DNA from 3 places in the Faecalibacterium sp. AF28-13AC genome. Region 1 is predicted to be linked to each of the others. Evidence: predicted binding sites of a transcription regulator. Region 1 holds the regulator's gene; each other region holds the start of a gene.
What was found. The regulator HrcA, encoded in region 1, represses chaperone genes, less so after heat shock. The targets are predictions, from matches to a motif close to TGTTAGCACTCNNNNNNNNNGAGTGCTAACA.
Positions count from the first base shown of each region.

Region 1 (6,940 bases):
CACCACGGGGAGCCGGAGCGATGCCATCCAGGTGGAAGACACCCAGGCTCTTGTTGTCGCGTGCGAACTCACGCTCGCCCTGCAGAACGTTGATCTCGACCGAGGGCTGGTTATCGGCAGCGGTGGAGAAGACCTGGCTCTTGTGGGTGGGGATGGTGGTGTTGCGCTCGATGATCTTGGTGCAGACGCCGCCCAGGGTCTCAATGCCCAGGCTCAGCGGGGTGACATCCAGCAGCAGCAGGCCCTTGACGTCGCCCTGCAGGACGCCGCCCTGAATGGCAGCACCGACTGCCACGCACTCGTCGGGGTTGATGCCCTTGAAGGGCTCGCAGTTCAGTTCCTTCTTCACGGCGTCGTAGACGGCGGGGATACGGGTCGAACCACCGACCATCAGGACCTTCTTCAGGTCAGAAGCGCGCAGGCCCGCATCCTGCAGAGCCTTGCGGACAGGGGTCATGGTGCGGTCGACCAGATCTGCGGTCAGCTCGTTGAACTTTGCGCGGGTCAGGGTCATATCCAGATGCTTGGGGCCGGTCGCATCGGCGGTGATGAAGGGCAGGTTGATCTGGGTGCTCATTGCGCTGGACAGCTCGATCTTTGCCTTCTCAGCAGCTTCCTTCAGGCGCTGAGCAGCCATCTTGTCCTTGCGCAGATCGATGCCGTTCTCGTTCTGGAAGGCGTCTGCCATCCAGTCGATGATGCGCTGGTCGAAGTCATCGCCGCCCAGGTGGGTATCGCCGTTGGTGGCCAGAACTTCGGTGACGCCGTCGCCCATCTCGATGATGGAGACATCGAAGGTGCCGCCGCCCAAGTCGTAGACCATGATCTTCTGGTCGTCTTCCTTATCGATGCCGTAGGCCAGAGAAGCAGCGGTCGGCTCGTTGATGATACGCTTGACGTTCAGGCCGGCAATGGTGCCTGCGTCCTTGGTGGCCTGACGCTGGCTGTCGTTGAAGTATGCGGGGACGGTGATGACTGCCTCGGTGACAGGCTCACCCAGATAAGCCTCGGCGTCTGCCTTCAGCTTCTGCAGGATCATGGCGCTGACCTGCTGGGGGGTGTACTCCTTGCCGTTCAGGGTGACCTTGTGGTCGGTGCCCATCTGGCGCTTGATGGAAGAAACGGTGTTCTCCGGGTTGGTGATGGCCTGACGCTTTGCGACCTGGCCGACCAGACGGTCGCCGGTCTTGGTGAAGCCGACAACGGACGGGGTGGTGCGGGCACCCTCAGAGTTTGCGATGACGACGGGTTCGCCGCCCTCCATAACAGCCACACAGCTGTTGGTGGTGCCAAGGTCGATACCAATGATCTTACTCATAATGAAAGCTCCTCTCAAATCAGAACGTATTTGTTTATATGATGCTCAAAGTGGATAAGCGGATGTTTATTTGAAAACCCTTGCGGGTCTTTGCGAAGTTACTCGGCCACCACAACGGTCGCATGGCGGACGATCTTGTCGCCCAGCTTGTAGCCCTTCTGGTAGACGGTGACCACCGTGCCGCTCTCCTGGCCCTCTTCGGCGGGGACCTGCTGCACGGCGTTCATGAAATTGGGGTCGAACGGCTTGCCCAGGGATTCGATCTCCTCCACATGGAGGACATCCAGTGCCTTGGCCGCTTTGTCCAGCGTCATGGTCACACCCTTTTTGTAATTCTCGTCGGTGGTGGGAGCGTTGGCCGCCATCTCCAGCGTATCCAGGATGGGGATGATCTGGTTGACCGCAAAGGAGATGCCATCGTTGAACTTCTGGTCTGCTTCGCGGGCGGTGCGCTTGCGGTAGTTGTCGTACTCGGCAGCCATCCGCAGCAGCTTTTCTTTGGTCTGGGCCGCTTCCTGCTCGGCTGCTTCCAGCTTTGCCTTTGCAGCTTCCAGGTCGCGGTTTTTCTTGAACCAGCCGTCCTTCTTCGCATCCTTGGGTTCCGCTGTCTCGGATGCGGGCGCAGCCTGTTCAGCGGCTGCTTCGGGTGCGGCCTGCTCAGCGGTCTTTGGCTCTGCGGCGGGTTCCGCCTGCGGGGTCTTCTTGGTTTCTTCGCTCATTCCAGGTCCTCCTTATAGATCACAGTCCGCCGGGGTGCGGCTGCCTGCGGGGTATCTTTTCGTTTGCCGCTCATGCCCTCGCCGAGCTGGTCGGCAAAGGTGTGGAGCAGAGGCATCAGCTTTGGGAAGGGCATCCGGGTCGGCCCGATGAGTGCCACCGAGCCCCACAGCCCGCCGCCGACCAGATAACGGTCGCTGACGATGCACAGGCCGGGGATCTGCGGCTCGATGTCCTCGCCCAGCAGGATGCTCTCGCTCTGCTCTGCGGGCGGGGCGATGAGCCGGGCGGCCGCTTCCTCATCGCTCAGCAGGCTGAGGATGGAACCGACCTTGCCTTCCAGCTGGGGCCAGTCGAGCAGGTACTGCTCGCCGCCCAGATAGACATGCGGTTTGGTGGAATCCTGCAGGATGGCCGCTGCCGCCGACACCACCGGCACCAGCTCCGGGCTGATCTGGCCGCACAGCTCTGCAAGGAGCCGGGGCGAAAGATCCATGGGAGCCACGAATGTCAGGTTCCGGTTGAGCAGGGCGGCCAGCGCCGCAGCATCCTCACGCGAGAGGCCGGTGCGCACCCGCGCCACGCGGGTCCGGACGTAGCCGGCCGTGGTCACCGCCAGCACTGCCGCCGCGCTGCGGCCCACCTGCACCACCTCATAATGGGCGATGCAGAGGTCCTCGGCACAGGGGGTGCTGATGGCTGCGGTGCAGCCGCTGATCTGAGCCAGCGCCCGTGCGGCACCCTGGGCGAGCTTTTCAGGCTCGTGGTCCAGGCTAGCGAACACGGCGTCCACCCGTGCGCGGGTCACGCGGTCCAGCGGCTGGTCATCCGTCAGCAGATTGTCCAGATAATAACGGTAGCCCTTGGCACTGGGCACACGGCCCGCGCTGGTGTGGGGCTGCTCCAACAGGCCCAACTTGGTCAGCGCCGCCATCTCGTTGCGCAGCGTCGCACTGGAAACTGCCATATCAAAGTAGTTTGCCAGCACACTGCTGCCCACAGGCTCCCCTTCGAGACCATACAGCGCCACGATCGCCTGCAAGACTCGCTGCTTGCGTGCATCCATCGTCATAGCGCCTGCCTCCTTCGTTTGCTTTTCGTTCTTTAGCACTCTGTCTTCCTGAGTGCTAAGACCATTATATCCAATTTTTCCGCGCTGTCAATAGGTTCGCAGAAAAGTTTTGAAAGATTCACAAATTGGTCATAAGAAAACGGCCCACGCCGAGGCGCAGGCCGTTTGCTTCTATTATAAGGTATTCACTCTTCCATCTGCTTTGCCAGAAACGCCGCCGCCACAGCTGCGGCCTTTTCCTGCGCGGCATCCGGCTGTGCCGCCCGGTCCTCGGTCAGAAGGCCCACGGCACCGGTCACATCTCCTGCCGCGATAATGGGGCAGACGCAGAGCAGAGCGCGCTGCGCCCCCTCGCAGGGCAGGAGGGCCTTTTCCGGGTCGCCGCCGTTGGTGTAGAGCTTCCGGCTGTCCATCAGCTTTTCCAGCGGCTGGCTGACGCTGCGGTCCACAAGGTCCCGCCGCCCGGCACCGGACGCCGCCAGGATGCGGTCCCGGTCACAGACGAAGGCCGTCAGTGCGAAGCTCTTGCTCAGCGCATCCACATACTGCGTCGTCACGCTGCTCAACTCCCCCACCGGCGAATACTTCTTGAAGATGACCTCGCCGTCGCCGGTCGTGAAGATCTCCAGCGGGTCCCCCCGGCGGATGCGCTGGGTGCGGCGGATCTCCTTGGGGATGACGACCCTCCCCAGCTCATCAATGCGGCGGACGATCCCGGTTGCTTTCATAACACATTCTCCCTTTCTCGGTCCCACGTTTCCTTGGTTCCCAGATTTCGTTTCCTGTGGTTATTTTGTGGTAGAGAAAGGAGAATTATTCAAGCGCGAAGCTCTGCCTGCGGGAGCTTCCCTGTTTTTGCTTGTCCTCATACATCCGGTGGTCTGCCAGGATGCGGATGTCGCGGACGTCGGCCCGGTCGGCCGGGTAGCAGGCCGAACCGCAGCTGGTGCCAATGCAGATGGTCCGGTCGTCCAGCACATAGGGCTGCCGGATGACCGATTTGATGGTCTCGATCCGCTGGGCGCACCCGTCTGCATCGACTTCGCCGTTCACGATCAGGGCAAACTCATCGCCGCCGATGCGGAACGCAAAGTCGCTGCTCCGCACACAGCTCCGCAGCCGGTCGGCCACGGCCCGGAGCAGCTGGTCGCCCACATCGTGGCCGTAGGTGTCGTTGACCGGCTTGAACCGGTCCAGATCCAGATAGAACAGAGCAAAGGGCTGGCGCGCCTTTTCCTTCTGCTTCAGGGTGCTGTTGAAGCACCGCTCGTTGAACAGGCCGGTCAGGCCGTCGGTGTTGGCCAGCCCCTCCAGTTTCCGTCGTTCCAGCGCTTCGGTGCGGAGGGCGTTTTCTTTTTCTTCCATTTCCAGTGCCGCATCCAGCTTGACCGACCGCACCATCGCCACGGCCACGCTGCCCATCAAAAAAAGCAGCAGCAGGATGGTAGCCGTCTGGATCTTCCGCATCCCGGCATCGACGACATCGCGCTCCACGATACCCACGACGGTCAGGTCCTGAAAGCCCACCGGCTGATAGACCAGATAATAGCCCTTGCCGCCGTACCGATACCCGGTGCTGCCGCTGCCGCCGCTGCGCACGTTCTCCCGCATGGCGGCAAAGCCGTCGGCATCGACCTTGGCATTTTTCTCCAGAAAATCGAACAGGTTCGTCATCCAGGATTCGATCTCACTCTTCGGCTCCTCGGACAGCATCACGCTGCCGTCCGGGTAGATGATGTAGCAGTCGCTCTGGCCGTTGTAGGCATGGCCGCCGATCATCTCTTCCAGCGTTGCATTGTTGTAGCTGACGGCAATGCAGGTGTAGGTCACACCAGAAACCTCGATCGGCCGGATGGGCACGGTGAACACGACCCGGCGCTCGCCCGTGTCCATGATATAGCTGCTCACGCTGGAGCAGCCGGTCGCATACGTCGCCGCAAACGCGCCCCACTGTTCCTGCGCCTCTCCGCTCCCTCCGGTGGCTTTCAGATACTGGTTGGACTCGTTGAACAGGTACAGCTCACTGTACCGCCAGGTCGTTTTTTCGCGGTTGAAGTGGCGCAGACTGGCCCGGATGGCCGTTTCGTCTGCCTCCTGCAAGCTGTTGCCCCACTCGCTCAGCACGTTCCAGTTGCGCTGCGCGAACATGGTAAAAGTCTTGTTCACCTGCTCGTAGGTCTCCAGCAGGTTTTGGGTGCTCTCCCGATAGAACTGGCGCTGCACATATACCAGATAGCCCACAATGTTGAAAAGGAACACCACCACCAGGAGCGTAAGCGCAGCGGCTCGCCGTCTGCTTCTCTCTATCCTATAATTCCATGACATATTCATCGTACCCCCGATTTTTTTCGAGAGAAGTTAAAGTTTCTTAGCCGCATCTTTGCTGCATCATTTCAAATTTACCATATTCTTCCTCTTCTGTCAATGCTCTTCCGTAGTTTTTTACGTTTGAACTCTGGCCGTTTTTTCTGGTTTATGCTATACTGGGTCTGTTCTTCAGGCCCTGCGCCGCGCGGGAGGATTCCGGCGGCTTTTTCTCTTTTCAGAAAGGATCGTTTCATGCAACAGATCGTGATCTTAGGCGGCGGTGCGGCCGGGATGGCGGCGGCGCTGGCCGCAGCACAGGCGGCCCCCGCCGGGGCAGTGCGCGTCACCGTGCTGGACCGCAACCCCCGCTGCGGCAAAAAGCTGCTGGCCACCGGCAACGGCCGGTGCAACCTCAGCAACACCGGCATCGCGCCGAAGTGCTATTTCACCGCAGACCCAAAGGCGCTGGCCCCGCTGCTGAATGCCGTGAACACCGCCGCGCCGCTGGAATGGTTCCGGGCGCTGGGGCTTTACACCCGCACCGACGAAGCCGGGCGGGTCTACCCGTATTCCAATCAGGCGGCGGACGTCCTCGCCCTGCTGGAGGGCCACATGGCCCGGCTGGGGGTGGAGGTGCGCACTGGCTGCACCGTCAACACCCTGAGCCAGAACCGGAACGGCTACGCCGTCCTCTTTGACAGCGCCGAGCGCAGCAACGAGACGCTCCATGCCGATGCCGTCATCTGCGCCATGGGCGGCAATGCAGGCCCGCAGTTCGGCACCGACGGCTTTGGCACCCGCTTTGCCGCCCAGTGCGGCGGAAAGCTGGAACCGCTCTACCCCTGCCTGACCGCCTTGCAGACGGCCCGGCCCAACAAAGCGCTGGCCGGCATCCGGGTCAAAGCCCGCGCCGCGCTGCTCGACCTGGACCGCCACACCCTGCTGGCCGAGGAGACGGGCGAGGTGCAGTTCACCGACTACGGCCTGTCCGGCATCTGCATCATGCAGCTGTCCGGCCTGCTGGCCCCCCGGCGCGGCCCGAAGCGCCCCGCTGTGGAGCTGGATCTCTTCCCCGCGCTGGACGAGGCCGCGCTGACGGCCCTGTTCGCTGCGCGGGTGCCCCTGCTGCCGGGCCGGACGCCCGCCGATTTCTGGACGGGGCTGCTCAACCCCAAACTGGGCCGCGCCCTCTGGGCAGCGGCCCGCCTGCCGGACACACCGCTGGACACCCTGCCCGATGCCGCCTGGCAGGTGCTGGCCAACACGGCCAAGCACTGGCTCTTCGAAGACCTGACCCCCTGCGGCTGGAAACAGGCCCAGACCACCGGCGGCGGCCTGAGCCTGACCGAGCTGGAGCCCAGCTTCCAGTTCAAAGGCTGTCCGGGGCTGTACTTCGTGGGCGAAACGCTGGACTGCGCCGGGATGTGCGGCGGCTTCAACCTGCACTGGGCCTTCGGCAGCGGCATCACCGCCGGGCGGGACGCCGTGCGCACCCTGCGCCGCCCGCATAAAAAGAGATGACAAGA
Region 1 is NZ_QUFG01000002.1:52,279-59,218, reverse strand. It holds gene dnaK (molecular chaperone DnaK) at 1-1,318, opposite strand, end outside; gene DWY95_RS02830 (nucleotide exchange factor GrpE) at 1,417-2,037, opposite strand; gene hrcA (heat-inducible transcriptional repressor HrcA) at 2,034-3,107, opposite strand; gene DWY95_RS02820 (stage V sporulation T C-terminal domain-containing protein) at 3,293-3,835, opposite strand; gene DWY95_RS02815 (GGDEF domain-containing protein) at 3,921-5,432, opposite strand; gene DWY95_RS02810 (aminoacetone oxidase family FAD-binding enzyme) at 5,667-6,935, shown strand.

Region 2 (6,940 bases), on a different contig from region 1:
TCCTTCATATCCACCAGCAGATAATAAATGGTTTCGAAGGTGCTTTCATCTTTGTCTCCCTTACGATAAGGGGATGCGAGGGTACGAAGAGCCTCAACTTTAAACTTTAAATTTGCCATTTTATGGCCTCCTTATATTTTCTTCTCGAGGGCTGTTGCCCTGAGAACAATTTTAGTATATCATATACTCAAAAATAAACAATGCACCATGGTGCATAATGGAGAGATATATGGCTGAAAAAGCAAGACAGAGTGAAGCTCTAACAAAAATAGGAAAAATGTTTGAGCAGAAACGAAAGTCATTAGGAAAACAGTACAAAAGCCGTGAACAATTTATCTATAATAGAAGTGACGAATTGTTCGGCTCAGAAGATTGGATTTCGCTTCGACACCTTTGCAATATAGAACACGGAAAGAATTGGATTAGTATAGAAAAACTAATTATGCTTGCCGATGCTTTGGAAGAAAATCCTGTCGATTTGTTTGCTGAAATAGTTAAAATATATCGAAGTTCTAAAAATTGACTGACTTTTGTGCAGATACTGGCGCAACTTGGATATGATATTGAGCTTACCTACATACAGAAATAGGCCGGTTCGCAAAAAATACAAACTTTATTATAGAAATATCACGAAAGGATTATTTGATATGGACAAAGAAACGATCATCATTGCATCTGAAGATGTGGAAATAATTGATGCATCTGAATATAAAGAAGAACTATCGGAACATTTTGGGCGAGTTCCAGAGGTGGCGAAACATCTGCTCAAAGGAGCAAAGACAGTTTTTTCCCAAATAGAGAAGTCATTATATACTGCACCGGCCTTTATTAACGCCGTTAAAGCGGCAGTGCCGGATGTGACATTGCAGGCGATGCTGACAGATGAGCAGAAGCAGCAGATTGCAAAAGGAGCCCTTAAGTTAATGACGAAAAAAGATGGCTCGCTCATGGCAAACCTTATTAGCCCTGAGACAAAGAAAATTGTGGCTACCCACAACCGCCCTGAGGGCATCAAAGGCGCGTAGGCCACGGCGGCAGCGATTTTTCTGGCCCGTACCGGCCACAGCAAGCCGGAAATCAAACAGTATGTGGAGCAGACCTTCGGTTATGACCTGAACCGTACCTGCGATGAAATTCGGCCGACCTATCATCATGTGGAGACCTGTCAGGAAACTGTGCCGGAAGCAATCATTGCTTTTCTGGAAAGCGTCAGTTTTGAGGATGCACTTCGCAATGCAGTTTCTCTGGGCGGCGACAGCGACACCCTTGCCTGCATCACCGGCGGCATTGCCGAAGCTTTTTACGGGATGCCGCAGGAACTGCGGGACGAGACTCTGAAACGTCTGCCGGAGGATATCCGGGAAGCATATGAACTGTTGTGCTTTATGATTGCTAAGATGATATAAAATGCGATGATACGACTAAATTTTGAAAAGATTGCATAGGATTTTATAAAAGTATTATTCTTTTGTGAATTTTAGCACTCTTCTGTTGACACTGCTAATGAACGGCGCTATAACAGTGGCGTGCTCAGGAGGAAGGGCAAAAGGAGAGCCGCTAGGCTCCCCGGAAAGCCCTTCTGAATGGACGCTTCAGATTTTTTGCCCCGACCCGAACGCCGGGATTGGAGGAATGATTTATGCTTATGCCGACTGTTTTCCATGAAAACCTGTTCGATGATTTCTTCGATCCGTTCTGGAATGACGCTGCACTGGAACGTGCTATGAACCGTGAGGCTCGTGGCGCCTTTGGTAAGCGCGGTGCAAACATGATGAAGACCGATGTCAAACAGACGGACAACGGCTACGAGATGGCCGTTGACCTGCCGGGCTGCAAGAAGGAAGACGTTCAGATGGATCTGAACGACGGCTACCTGACCATTCAGGCAGTGCGCAGCCACAGCAATGACGAAAAGGACAAAGAGGGCCGCTATCTGCGGCGCGAATCCTTCTCCGGCACCTGCGCGCGCAGTTTCTACGTGGGCGATGTGAAGAAGGAGGACATCCACGCAAAGTTCGAGGATGGTGTCCTGCACGTCGAGCTGCCTGCTCCTCAGCAGACGAAGGCTTTGCCTGAGAACCCGAACCTGATCGAGATCGAGTAAAACGCCGGTCGTGTGAGCCAAAGCACAACGCACATAAGATGCCCCCGGAGAGCCGCAACAAGCTCTCCGGGGGCATTTTTGTTTCGCTATCTTTTCCGCAAGGGAAAATCATGGTATACTGAGAACAGCAACTCGGAATTTATGGAGGTACTTCACTATGGAATACAAACGCTTTGGCGGTAAGCTCCTTGTCCGCATCGACAAAGATGAGGAAATCGGTGAAACAAATTTGATTTTAGGGGGACAAAGATGAGTGATGTAAAAGGAAAGACCGGCGCAGTCCTGAGGGAGACGGCAGTCCTGACCGGGGCGGTGGCGATCATTGCGGCGGGCGTTTTCTTTTTTCTGGTGCCGAGCCATACATCCGTCAGCAGCATTTCCGGCCTTGGCATCGTGCTGTCCAATTTTGTGCCGCTGCCCTTGTCGGTCATTACGATGATCCTGAACGTCGTGCTTCTCATCATCGGGTTCTTTACCTGCGGCAGAGAATTTGGCGCAAAGACCGTATACACCAGTGTGCTGCTGCCGGTGTTTCTGGGGCTGTTTGAAAAGCTGTTCCCGGAGTTCGGCTCGATGACCGGCAGTCAGGAGCTGGACGTGCTGTGCTATATTCTGGTGGTCAGCATCGGGCTGAGTATTTTGTTCAACCGCAATGCATCCTCCGGCGGGCTGGATATCGTGGCAAAGATCATGAACAAGTACCTGCACATGGAATTGGGAAAAGCCATGTCTCTGTCGGGAATGTGTGTGGCGCTTTCCGCGGCCCTGGTCTACGATAAAAAGACCGTGGTGCTGAGTATCCTCGGTACTTACTTCAACGGCATCGTGCTGGACCATTTCATCTTTGATAGCAGCATCAAACGCCGCGTCTGCATCATCACTGAAAAAGAGGAGGCGCTGCGTCAGTTCATCCTCCATGACCTGCACAGCGGTGCGACCATGTACGAGGCCATCGGTGCATACAATCTGGAAAAGCACAACGAGATCATTACCATCGTGGACAAGAGCGAATATCAGAAGCTGATGAACTTTATCAACCGGGAAGACCCCAAGGCTTTTGTTACCATTTACAATGTGTCCAGCATGCAGTATCAGCCCAAGATCTGATCGGCGGAGAGCTGCCGCAAAGGGCGGGCCTTTTGCGGCTTGCTCTTTGCCATAGCTGCGTGGTATACTCAAGTCCGGAAATATCAAAGCGCATGGAGGTAAAAAGCATGCTGACCTATACCTATGTTTCAGAGGGGACGTTTGCCCTGATGGAAAAACCAAAGCCGGTGCTGCAGCACGAGCGGGACGCCATTGTAAAGGTGACCCTTGCCAGCATCTGCTCCAGCGATCTGCACATCAAGCACGGCAGCGTGCCCCGGGCGGTGCCCGGCATCACGGTAGGGCACGAGATGGTGGGCATCGTAGAAGAAGTGGGCAGTGCGGTGACCAATGTGAAACCCGGCGACCGGGTGACGGTGAACGTGGAGACCTTCTGCGGAGAGTGCTTTTTCTGCAAAAAAGGCTTTGTGAACAACTGCACCGATCAAAACGGCGGCTGGGCGCTGGGCTGCCGCATCGACGGCGGGCAGGCCGAGTATGTCCGGGTGCCCTTTGCGGATCAGGGACTGAACAAGATCCCGGACGGCGTTACCGATCGGCAGGCGCTGCTGGTGGGCGATGTGCTGGCCACCGGCTTTTGGGCGGCACGCATCTCGGAAATCACCCCCGAGGATACCGTGCTGATCCTCGGTGCAGGGCCGACCGGCATCTGCACGCTGCTGTGCGTCATGCTGCACAGCCCCAAGCGCATCATCGTCTGTGAAAAGGACGCAAGCCGCCTGCAGTTCATCCGTCGGCACTACCCGCAGGTGCTCACCGTGCAGCCGGAGGACTGCGCCGCCTTTGTGCGTGCCCACAGCGACCACGACGGGGCCGATGTGGTGCTGGAGGTGGCAGGGGCAGACTCCACCTTCCGGCTGGCATGGGAGTGTGCACGGCCCAACGCCGTTGTGACGGTGGTGGCGCTGTACGATAAGGCACAGACCCTGCCGCTGCCGGAAATGTACGGCAAAAACCTCACCTTTAAGACCGGCGGCGTGGACGGCTGCGATTGTGAAGAAACGCTGCGTCTCATCGCAGAAGGCAAGATCGATACCGAACCGCTCATCACCCACACCTACCCCCTGCGCCGGATCGCAGAGGGCTACGAGCTGTTTGAAAAGAAACGGGACGGCGTGATCAAGGTGGCAGTGGAGTGCTGACGGTCTGCGCTAAGTCACACACGCACATAAGGTGGCCCCGGAGAGCTGTAACAAGCCCTCCGGGGCCATTTTTGTTTCCCGACATCTTTTCCGCAGCGGCAAGGCGTGGTAGAATAAGGGCAGAACCAATCCACAGGTGAGAAAATCGAACTTCAGAGAGAGGAGATGTTTCTATGCAGTCTGATGAGCTGAAACGCCGGATCTCGGCAGGCAGAGGAGATGCTTTGGCTGATCTGGTTTTGAAAAATGCCAGAATTGTCAATGTGTTTACCGATGAGATCGACACCGCTGATATTGCCATCAGCGGAAATTCGATCGTGGGCGTGGGTGCGTATCACGGCCGGAAAGAAGTTGATCTGCACGGCAAATATGTCTGTCCCGGTCTGATCGATGGGCATATCCACATCGAAAGCTCAATGCTCTGTGGTCCGGCTTTCGAGCAGGCAGTGCTGCCCCACGGTACCACTGCGGTGGTCACAGACCCACACGAGATCTCGAACGTTGCGGGGCTGGAAGGCTTGGATTTCATGCTGGAAACGACAAAAAATTTGACCCTTTCGGTTTATTTCATGCTGCCCTCCTGTGTGCCGGCCACGGATCTGGATGAATCCGGCGCGGTGCTGAACGCAGAACAGCTCCGGCCTTACTACGGCGATCCCCGTGTGCTGGGGCTTGCAGAGCTGATGAATGCCTATGGGACGGTGCGCTGTGATCCGAAGATTCTGCAGAAGATCCGCGACTGCACCGAAGCGGGAAAGATCGTGGATGGCCATGCACCGCTCTTGAGCGATAAGGACCTGAATGCTTATATTGCGGCAGGCGTTCAGTCCGATCACGAGTGCTCCAACATCGAGGAAGCCATGGAAAAACTCCGGCGCGGACAATACATCATGATCCGGGAAGGAACGGCTGCCAAAAATATGGAGGCCCTGATGCCGCTGTTCCGGGAGCCCTATTGCAGCCGCTGTATGCTGGTGACGGATGATAAGCACCCCGGTGACCTGCTGGACAGCGGCCACATCGATTCCAACATCCGTAAAGCGATCCGGCTGGGCGCAGACCCGGCAGTGGCCGTCAAAATGGCAACGCTGGTCCCGGCACAGTATTTTGGGTTCAAGCAGCGCGGTGCCGTAGCATCGGGGTACCGGGCAGATCTGGTTGTGGTTCCTGATCTGGAATCCTTTACGGTCGAACAGGTTTACAAGAACGGCACGCTGGTGGCCGAGCACGGAAAAACGCTGAAACCCGCACCGCTTGACATCGACCGTGTGAGATTTTCCCACGTTATGGATTCCTTTGATCTGGATGAGATCACACTGCAGGACCTGGAACTTCGGGAAAGCGGGGAGCAGGAGCGTGTCATCTGCCTGAACCGGGGCGAGCTGCTTACGGAGGAAAAAATCATCCAGTTCCAACGGCATCCGGGCAAAGCTCCCGGTGTGGACCCGGAACACAACATCGTAAAACTGGCCGTTTTTGAGCGGCATCATCACTCCGGCCATGTGGGCATTGGCTTTTTAGGAAACTTCAGCCTGAAATGCGGAGCCGTTGCATCGAGCATCGCACATGATTCCCATAACCTGATTGTGGCAGGGGACAACGATACCGATATGATGCTGGCCGGCAACACTGTGCGGAAAAACAAAGGCGGACTTGCGTTTGTGGCAAGATGGACGGGTCGTGGCAGAACTTGCGCTCCCGGTGGCCGGATTGATGAGCACCGAAAGCGCAGAGAGCGTTGCGGCGAAAATGCAGGCGCTGAACGATGCCCTCAAGGCACATGGTGTAGCGGAAGACATCGGCATTTTTATGACCCTCGCCTTCGTCAGCCTTCCGGTCATCCCAAAACTCAGACTGAATACATACGGCATCATCGATGTAGCGCAGCAGAAAGTCGTTCCGGCTGTTTTTTAATAGGCGATAACAAAAATACTGCCGGAGACCGACCCGAATGGTCCGTCTCCGGCAACAGAACAGTTCGTTCCTACTCTTAGAAGCGAGCCGCATCAAGAGAAAAATTGACGGAAATTCTTATTTGATAAATTGGAATTTCGGGAGGTAAAGAGCAATGAAAAAAGCTATTATTACGATGATTGTGGTATTTGCATTCGTTATCTGGCCATTTGGTGGTGTATGGCAACTCTTGTCTGGCGTTATCGGCGGTGGAGTCCAAGAGTCCTTTATCTATCCGATTTATGGCGGAATCGTTCTTCTGGCAGGTCTTATCGTTGTTTGTACTGAACTCATTCTGGAAGAAATCAAATCGTTAAAAGACGATATAAAAGATAAAAAAGAAAGATGTTGACAAATTCGCGTTTATCAAGGTGAACATTTAAGTATTAAAAACGGGAGTGAAAACAAATGATGACCATTGCACAGATCATGGAAAAGATGATCGCCTTTTCCGAAGGGAATATCCATGACATCACGCACCTGAGCTGCGTGTGGACCTATGCCAAAACCATTGGTGAGCTGGAGGGGCTGGACGCAGACACGCAGTTTATTCTGGAGGTGGCGGCCATCACCCACGATATCGCCTGCCCGCTCTGCCGCAAAAAGTACGGCAACACCAATGGTAAATATCAGG
Region 2 is NZ_QUFG01000003.1:106,505-113,444, reverse strand. It holds gene DWY95_RS04995 (AIPR family protein) at 1-119, opposite strand, end outside; gene DWY95_RS04990 (XRE family transcriptional regulator) at 230-523, shown strand; partial or broken gene DWY95_RS17585 (ADP-ribosylglycohydrolase family protein) at 987-1,406, shown strand; gene DWY95_RS04980 (Hsp20/alpha crystallin family protein) at 1,640-2,104, shown strand; gene DWY95_RS04975 (YitT family protein) at 2,354-3,211, shown strand; gene DWY95_RS04970 (alcohol dehydrogenase) at 3,319-4,353, shown strand; partial or broken gene ade (adenine deaminase) at 4,527-5,960, shown strand; gene DWY95_RS17580 (adenine deaminase C-terminal domain-containing protein) at 6,067-6,267, shown strand; gene DWY95_RS04960 (hypothetical protein) at 6,422-6,658, shown strand; gene DWY95_RS04955 (HD domain-containing protein) at 6,715-6,940, shown strand, end outside.
Region 2: DWY95_RS04980 (Hsp20/alpha crystallin family protein) is a predicted target of HrcA. The motif match lies at 1,476-1,506, and genes of this name have one in related genera.

Region 3 (6,940 bases), on a different contig from region 1:
ACCGGAGCCTTGGGGGCGGGCAGGTCGGTGGTCTCGTCCAGCACTTCCACGATGCGGCGGGCAGAGGAAGCGGACATGGAGATCATGACGAAGGCCATGCTCAGCATCATCAGGGCCATCAGGATGTTCATGATGTAGCCGAACAGGGCGTTCAGCTGGCCGGTGGTGATGGAACCGTTCAGCACGTAGTGGGCACCAAACCAGCTCAGGGCGATGTTGCAGCCGTAGACGGAGATCAGCATGGCGGGGTTGTTGAAGCTCAGGCGGCTCTCGGCGCTGACGAACTGCTTGTACAGGCTCTCGCAGGCGGTGGTGTATTTCTCATTCTCGAAGTGCTCGCGGACGAAGCTCTTGACCACGCGGATGGCGGAGATGTTCTCCTGCACCGAGGCGTTCAGGTTGTCGTAGTTCTTGAACACGCGGTCAAAGATCTTGAAGGTGGGGATCATGATGGAGGCCAGCACCGCCACCAGGAAGACGATGGCCACCACGAACACCAGCGACAACGTGCCGCTGATGGCGGAAGCCATGAGAAGCGCGAAGACCAGATGCACCGGGGCGCGCACGCACATGCGCTCGATCATCTGGAAGGCGTTCTGCACGTTGGTCACGTCGGTGGTCATGCGGGTGACCAGACCGGCCGTGGAGTATTTGTCGATGTTGGAGAAGGAAAAATGCTGGATGTTCTCATACATCGCGTCGCGCAGGTTGCCGGCAAGGCCGGTGGAAGCCTCGGCGGCAAATTTGCCGGCCAGCACACCCAGCAGCAGCGCAATGGCGGCCACCAGGAAGGTGAGCAGACCGTATTTGATGACGGCGTTCATGTCGCCCTTTTCAATGCCCTGGTCGATGATAAAGGCCATGATGGTGGGCAGCAGAACGTCCATGACCGCTTCCAATGCGGAAATGATCGGTGTCAGGATCGCGGCGCGTTTGTACGCGCCCAGATGTGACACTAATTTTTTGATCATCTGGTAATCCTCCTGTTTTTTGCTTTTTTTGTTTGACAAAGAACAATTCTATACAAAACAATTTAATTGTCAATGCGTTTTTGCAAAGTTCCGAAAAAAGTCATGAAACTCTCAAAAATCGTACGATTCGCGGGGTCACTGCAGGCCCTTGCGCAGCTTGTTCAGCAGGCGGAGCAGCTCGGCGTTCTCCTCCGGGGTGAGCAGGCTCTCCACAAATTCGTCGGTCTGGTGCAGGGCCTGCATGGTCTTTTCACGGATGCAGGCTCCCTTTTCGGTCAGCACCAGGCGCTTGAGCCGGGCGTCCTGCGGTACGCTCTGGCGCTCGATGTAGCCTTTGCGCTCCATGAGCTGCAAAATGTTGGTCACAGTGGAGCGGGTGATGGAGAACTCCCGCTCGATGTCCCGCTGGTAGATGGGTTCGTCCCTGTGCCAGAACAGATAGCTCAGGATCCACTCGTGCATCGGGGTCACGTCCTCGACCTCATTTTCGCGGTGGAACTGGTTGATCTTGCGGAAGATCAGGTTGTTGACCCGGCGCATCTGCGCCGGGATGACCTGCGGCGGCTCCCAGGGGGGCGTCACCGGCGGGCAGCTGGAGTTGATTTCGTCACACATGATGGTCCATCCTTTGAATTGTTGGGTTAATGATTGTTTTGAATAAAACTGTTTGATGCGATACAATTTTAACCCTCGCATCCCGGAATGTCAAGAGCGTTTATAAAAAAATAAACCCCTCTCCGTCTCGCCGTGCGCCAGCGCTTCCAAAGGGGGAGCTGCATGGCAAGGCGAGAGCGGAGAGGGGTTCCGTTACGTTTCAGCCTGTGCTTTTTCGATCCATTCGCGGATGACGTCGGGGCGGTCGGTGACAAAGCAGTCCGGGCCGAGAGGCACCAGAGAGCGGACGACATCCTCGGTGTTGACGGTCCAGAACGCGGCCTTGCAGCCGGCGTCGTGGAGCTGGTTGACCACCTCCGGGTTGGCGAAGGCGGTGTGGTACTCGCAACTGACCAGCTCCACCGGGAAACCCAGCGTCCGGACATAGGCAGCGGGGTCTGCCTGCGCGGACAGGGTGGCGAGGATCTGCCGGACCGACATCTGCGGGTAAAGAGCCGCGATGAGGGTCAGCTTGTCCGAAATAACACTGGAGACCATGCCCACCTGTTTTTTCAGGGCGGGGCAGTTCTCCTCGTCCAGCGGCTCGTCCATGCTGTTGACAAGGCCCAGGTCCTGCCAGATCACCGGCGGCGGGAGCATCATGCTGAGCAGGTCGCCCAGGGTCAGGACGCCGATGCGCAGTTCCGGCATCAGCGCCTTGGCCTGCTGAAGCAGGTCGTGACGGAACGAGACGAGGAGCAGCCGGTCTGCGATGCCGGAAGCGCGGATGCAGTCCACGACATGGGGCACGAAGTCCGGGTCGGGGAGGATGGGGGCCTTCAGTTCCAGCTGGACGGTGCAGCCCTCCATTTCTTTGCAGCAGGCCAGCGCTTCGTCCAGAGTAGCCAGTCTCTCGGTGGTGAGGCTGACGCCGTTCCATTTGGTCAGGTCGATGGAGCGCAGCTCACCGACGGTCAGGTCGTAGATCTTGGCGGAGAGCTCGGTGCCGATGTCGATGAGGTAGTCGTGGTGGATGATAAGACCATGGTCGCGGGTCTGCTGGACGTCCATCTCAACGCCGTCGGCACCGAGGTCGATGGCGTTGCGAAAGGCGGACAGGGTGTTTTCGGGGGCAAGATAGGTCGCCCCGCGGTGTGCAATGATCTCAGGCAAGGTCTTCACCATCGGTCGCAATGACCTTTTTATACCAGTAGAAGCTGTCCTTCCGGCTGCGGGTCAGGGTGCCGTTTCCAGCGTTGTCCTTGTCTACATAAATGAAGCCGTAGCGCTTCTTCATCTCACCGGTGGAGGCGGAGACAAGGTCGATGGGGCCCCAGGTGGTGTAGCCCAGCAGGGGCAGGCCGTCCTCGTTGATGGCCTTTTCCATCTGCTCGATGTGGGCGCGCAGATAGTCGATGCGGTAGCTGTCGTGGATGGAACCGTCCGGTTCCACCGTGTCCACCGCGCCCAGACCGTTCTCCACGACGAACAGCGGCTTCTGATAGCGGTCGTAGAGGGTGTTCATGGTGATGCGCAGGCCCACCGGGTCGATGGCCCAGCCCCACGCACTGGCCTTGAGGTAGGGGTTTCTGGTCGCCGCGCCGAGGGCGTTGCCGTCAGCCTGCTCCAACAGCTCCGGGTCCACCGTGATGCAGCGGCTGGAATAGTAGCTGAAGGAGATGAAGTCCACGGTGCCCTCGCGCAGGGTCTGGTCATCGTCCGGCTCGGTGCGCAGCTGGATGCCAGCCCGCTCCATCCGCTTTTTGGCCCAGACCGGGTAGGCACCGCGGGACTGGACGTCGATGAAGAAGTAATTGTTGCGGTCGGCTTCGGCAGCGGCCTGCACATCCGCCGGGGCGCAGGTGCGGGGGTAGAACTCGCCTGCGGCCAGCATACAGCCCACCATGCAGCCGGGCATGATCTCGTGCGCCAGCTGGACGGCCTTGGCGCTGGCCACCAGCTCGTGATGAGCGGCCTGATACTTGGCCTGTTCGACGTTCTCGCCGGGCTCAAACAGCAGGCCTGCCCCCATGAAGGGCATGTGCAGCAGCATGTTGATCTCGTTGAAGGTCAGCCAGTATTTTACCTTATCTTTATAGCGGCGGAAGATGATGTCGCAGTAGTGGACGTAGGCATCTACCATCCGGCGGTCTTTCCAGCCGCCATACTTCTGAATGAGCGCGATGGGCGCATCGAAGTGGCAGATGGTGACCAGCGGTTCGATGCCGTACTTGCGGCACTCATCGAACAGCGCATCGTAGAAGGCCAGCCCCTCTTCGTTGGGCTCGGCATCGTCGCCGTGGGGCAGGATGCGGGTCCACGCGATGGACAGGCGGTAGCACCGGAAGCCCATCTCGGCGAAGAGGGCGATGTCCTCCTTGAAGTGGTGGTACATGTCGATGGCTTCGTGCGAGGGGTAGTAGTGCTGGTCATCGCATTCCAGCATCTTCAGCTTGCCGAACATCACCGGGAAGCGGTCCTCGCCAAAGGGAACGACATCCACATTGGCCAGCCCGCGCCCGCCTTCGTTGTAGGCACCCTCGCACTGGTTGGCGGCGGTGGCACCGCCCCATAAAAAGTCTTTCGGAAATCTGCCCATGAAAAAATACCTCCTGAACAAAAATTCTGCTGCCTTCATTTTATCATGTTCCGTGAGGGCATTCAAGGACGAAAGTATGACTATTTCCGTCATTTTGACGAAAATCGAGCGTGATTTTTTGCAGTTTTCACGAGAAAATCTGAAAAACCGGGAGATTTTCCTTCCATTCTGTTTCTTCCCAACGGACAGAAAATATGATAGACTGGATATGTAAGAAAAAGTCGTTCGGCCTGTCCGCACAGGGGAATGGCTCCTTTGTGCGCGCTCTGCCGCATGGCCGGAGCGGCCGCACAAAGGAAACAGTAGAACATCGAAATAAGGAAAATGGAGTGTTTTGCGATGAAGGAGTTCCAGCCTATCAAAGAAGGAAAGGTCCGCGAGATCTATGACAACGGCGACAGCCTGATCATGGTCGCAACGGATCGCATTTCCGCATTCGACGTGATCCTGAAAAATAAAGTGACCAACAAGGGCAAGGTGCTGACCCAGATGAGCAAGTTCTGGTTCGACTACACCCGCGATGTGCTGCCCAACCACATGCTGAGCGTGGACACGAAGGATATGCCGGAGTTCTTCCAGCAGCCCCAGTTCGAGGGCAAGTGCATGAAGTGCCGCAAGCTGACCATGCTGCCCATCGAGTGCATCGTGCGCGGCTACATCACCGGCAGCGGCTGGGCCAGCTACCAGAAGACCGGCAAGGTCTGCGGCATCCAGCTGCCGGAGGGCCTGCAGGAGTCTGAGAAGCTGCCGGAGCCCATCTACACCCCCTCCACCAAGGCGGAGATCGGCGACCACGACGAGAACATCTCCTACGAGCAGAGCATCACCGTGCTGGAAAAGCAGTTCCCCGGCCACGGTGAAGAGTACGCCACCAAGCTGCGGGACTATACCATCGCGCTGTACAAGAAGTGCGCAGAATACGCCCTGAGCCGCGGCATCATCATCGCCGACACCAAGTTTGAGTTCGGTCTGGACGAGAACGGCAATGTCGTTCTGGGCGACGAGATGCTGACCCCCGATTCCTCTCGCTTCTGGCCGCTGGAAGGCTATGAGGCAGGCCACGGCCAGCCCTCTTTTGACAAGCAGTTCGTCCGCAACTGGCTCAAGGCCAACCCGGACAGCAACTACGACCTGCCCCAGGACGTCATCGACAAGACCATCGAGAAATACCTCGAAGCCTATGAGATGCTGACGGGCAAAAAGCTCTGATCGCTGACATTCGATCGAATATGGAAACGGTGCCCTGCTTTTTCGGCAGGGCACTTTCTATTTGCAAACTTTTTGTGAATTTCCGTGGATCAGGGGACTGCGCTCTTGACATCACAGGGGGTTTGGAATATAATTTTAGCAGTCAAACAGATAGAGTGCTAAAAACGAAATAGCATATCCAATGAACGACTGCTAAATCAACATCCGGTACGAATGGAGGTCGATTCTATGAATACCAATCAATATACCCAGAAGACGCTGGAAGCGCTGCAGGCTGCTCAGCAGCTGGCCGTGGAGTACCAGCACAATGCACTGGAGCCGGAACACCTGCTGCACGCACTGGCATCGCAGGAGCAGGGGCTCATCCCGCAGCTGCTCCAGAAGCTGAACGTAGACCCCGGCAGCTTTGCCGCCGCAGTGGCCGAAAAGCTCTCGGCGCTGCCCCGTGTGTCCGGCTCCGGCCGTGACCCTGACAAGGTCTATATCTCGCAGGCCACCGATAAGGTTCTGAACGCCGCTGCCCGCGAGGCCAAGGCGATGAAGGACGAATACGTCAGTGTCGAGCATGTGTTCCTTGGCCTGCTGGACGAGCAGACCCAGAACACCGCAGACCTGTTCCGCGCGTTCAACATCCGGAAGGATGCTTTCTTACAGCAGCTGACGGCCGTGCGCGGCAACCAGCGCGTGACCAATGACAACCCGGAGGACACCTACAATGCCCTGCAAAAATACGGTCAGGATCTGGTAGACCTGGCCCGCAAGCAGAAGCTGGACCCCGTCATCGGGCGGGATCAGGAGATCCGCAACGTCATCCGCATCCTGTCCCGTAAGACGAAGAACAACCCCTGCCTGATCGGTGAGCCGGGCGTCGGCAAGACGGCCATCGCCGAGGGTCTGGCCGAACGAATCGTGCGCGGCGATGTGCCCGAAAACCTGAAAGACCGCACCGTGTTCAGCCTGGACATGGGCGCTCTGGTGGCCGGTGCAAAGTACCGCGGCGAGTTCGAGGAGCGCCTGAAGAGCGTTCTGAACGAGGTGAAGAAGAGCGAGGGCAAGATCATCCTCTTCATTGATGAGCTGCACACCATCGTCGGTGCAGGCAAGACCGACGGTGCCATGGATGCGGGCAACCTGCTCAAACCCATGCTGGCCCGCGGCGAGCTGCACTGCATCGGTGCGACGACGCTGGACGAGTACCGCCAGTATATCGAGAAGGACCCCGCGCTGGAACGCCGGTTCCAGCCGGTGCAGGTGGACGAACCGACCGTTGAGGACACCATCTCCATCCTGCGCGGCCTGAAGGAGCGGTACGAAGTCTTCCACGGCGTCAAGATCAGCGACAATGCCCTGATCGCCGCCGCCACCCTGTCCGACCGCTATATCACCGATCGGTTCCTGCCGGATAAGGCCATCGACCTGGTGGATGAAGCCTGCGCCATGATCAAGACCGAGATGGACAGTATGCCCAGCGAGATGGATGATCTGGCCCACCGCATCACCCAGCTGCAGATCGAGCAGGTCAGCCTGAAAAAGGAGACCGATGCGCTCAGCCAGAGCCGTCTGCGCG
Region 3 is NZ_QUFG01000006.1:179,538-186,477, reverse strand. It holds gene DWY95_RS10440 (ABC transporter ATP-binding protein) at 1-971, opposite strand, end outside; gene DWY95_RS10435 (MarR family winged helix-turn-helix transcriptional regulator) at 1,107-1,586, opposite strand; gene DWY95_RS10430 (glycerophosphodiester phosphodiesterase) at 1,779-2,750, opposite strand; gene DWY95_RS10425 (6-phospho-beta-glucosidase) at 2,731-4,164, opposite strand; gene DWY95_RS10415 (phosphoribosylaminoimidazolesuccinocarboxamide synthase) at 4,504-5,373, shown strand; gene clpB (ATP-dependent chaperone ClpB) at 5,602-6,940, shown strand, end outside.
Region 3: clpB (ATP-dependent chaperone ClpB) is a predicted target of HrcA. The motif match lies at 5,507-5,537, and genes of this name have one in related genera.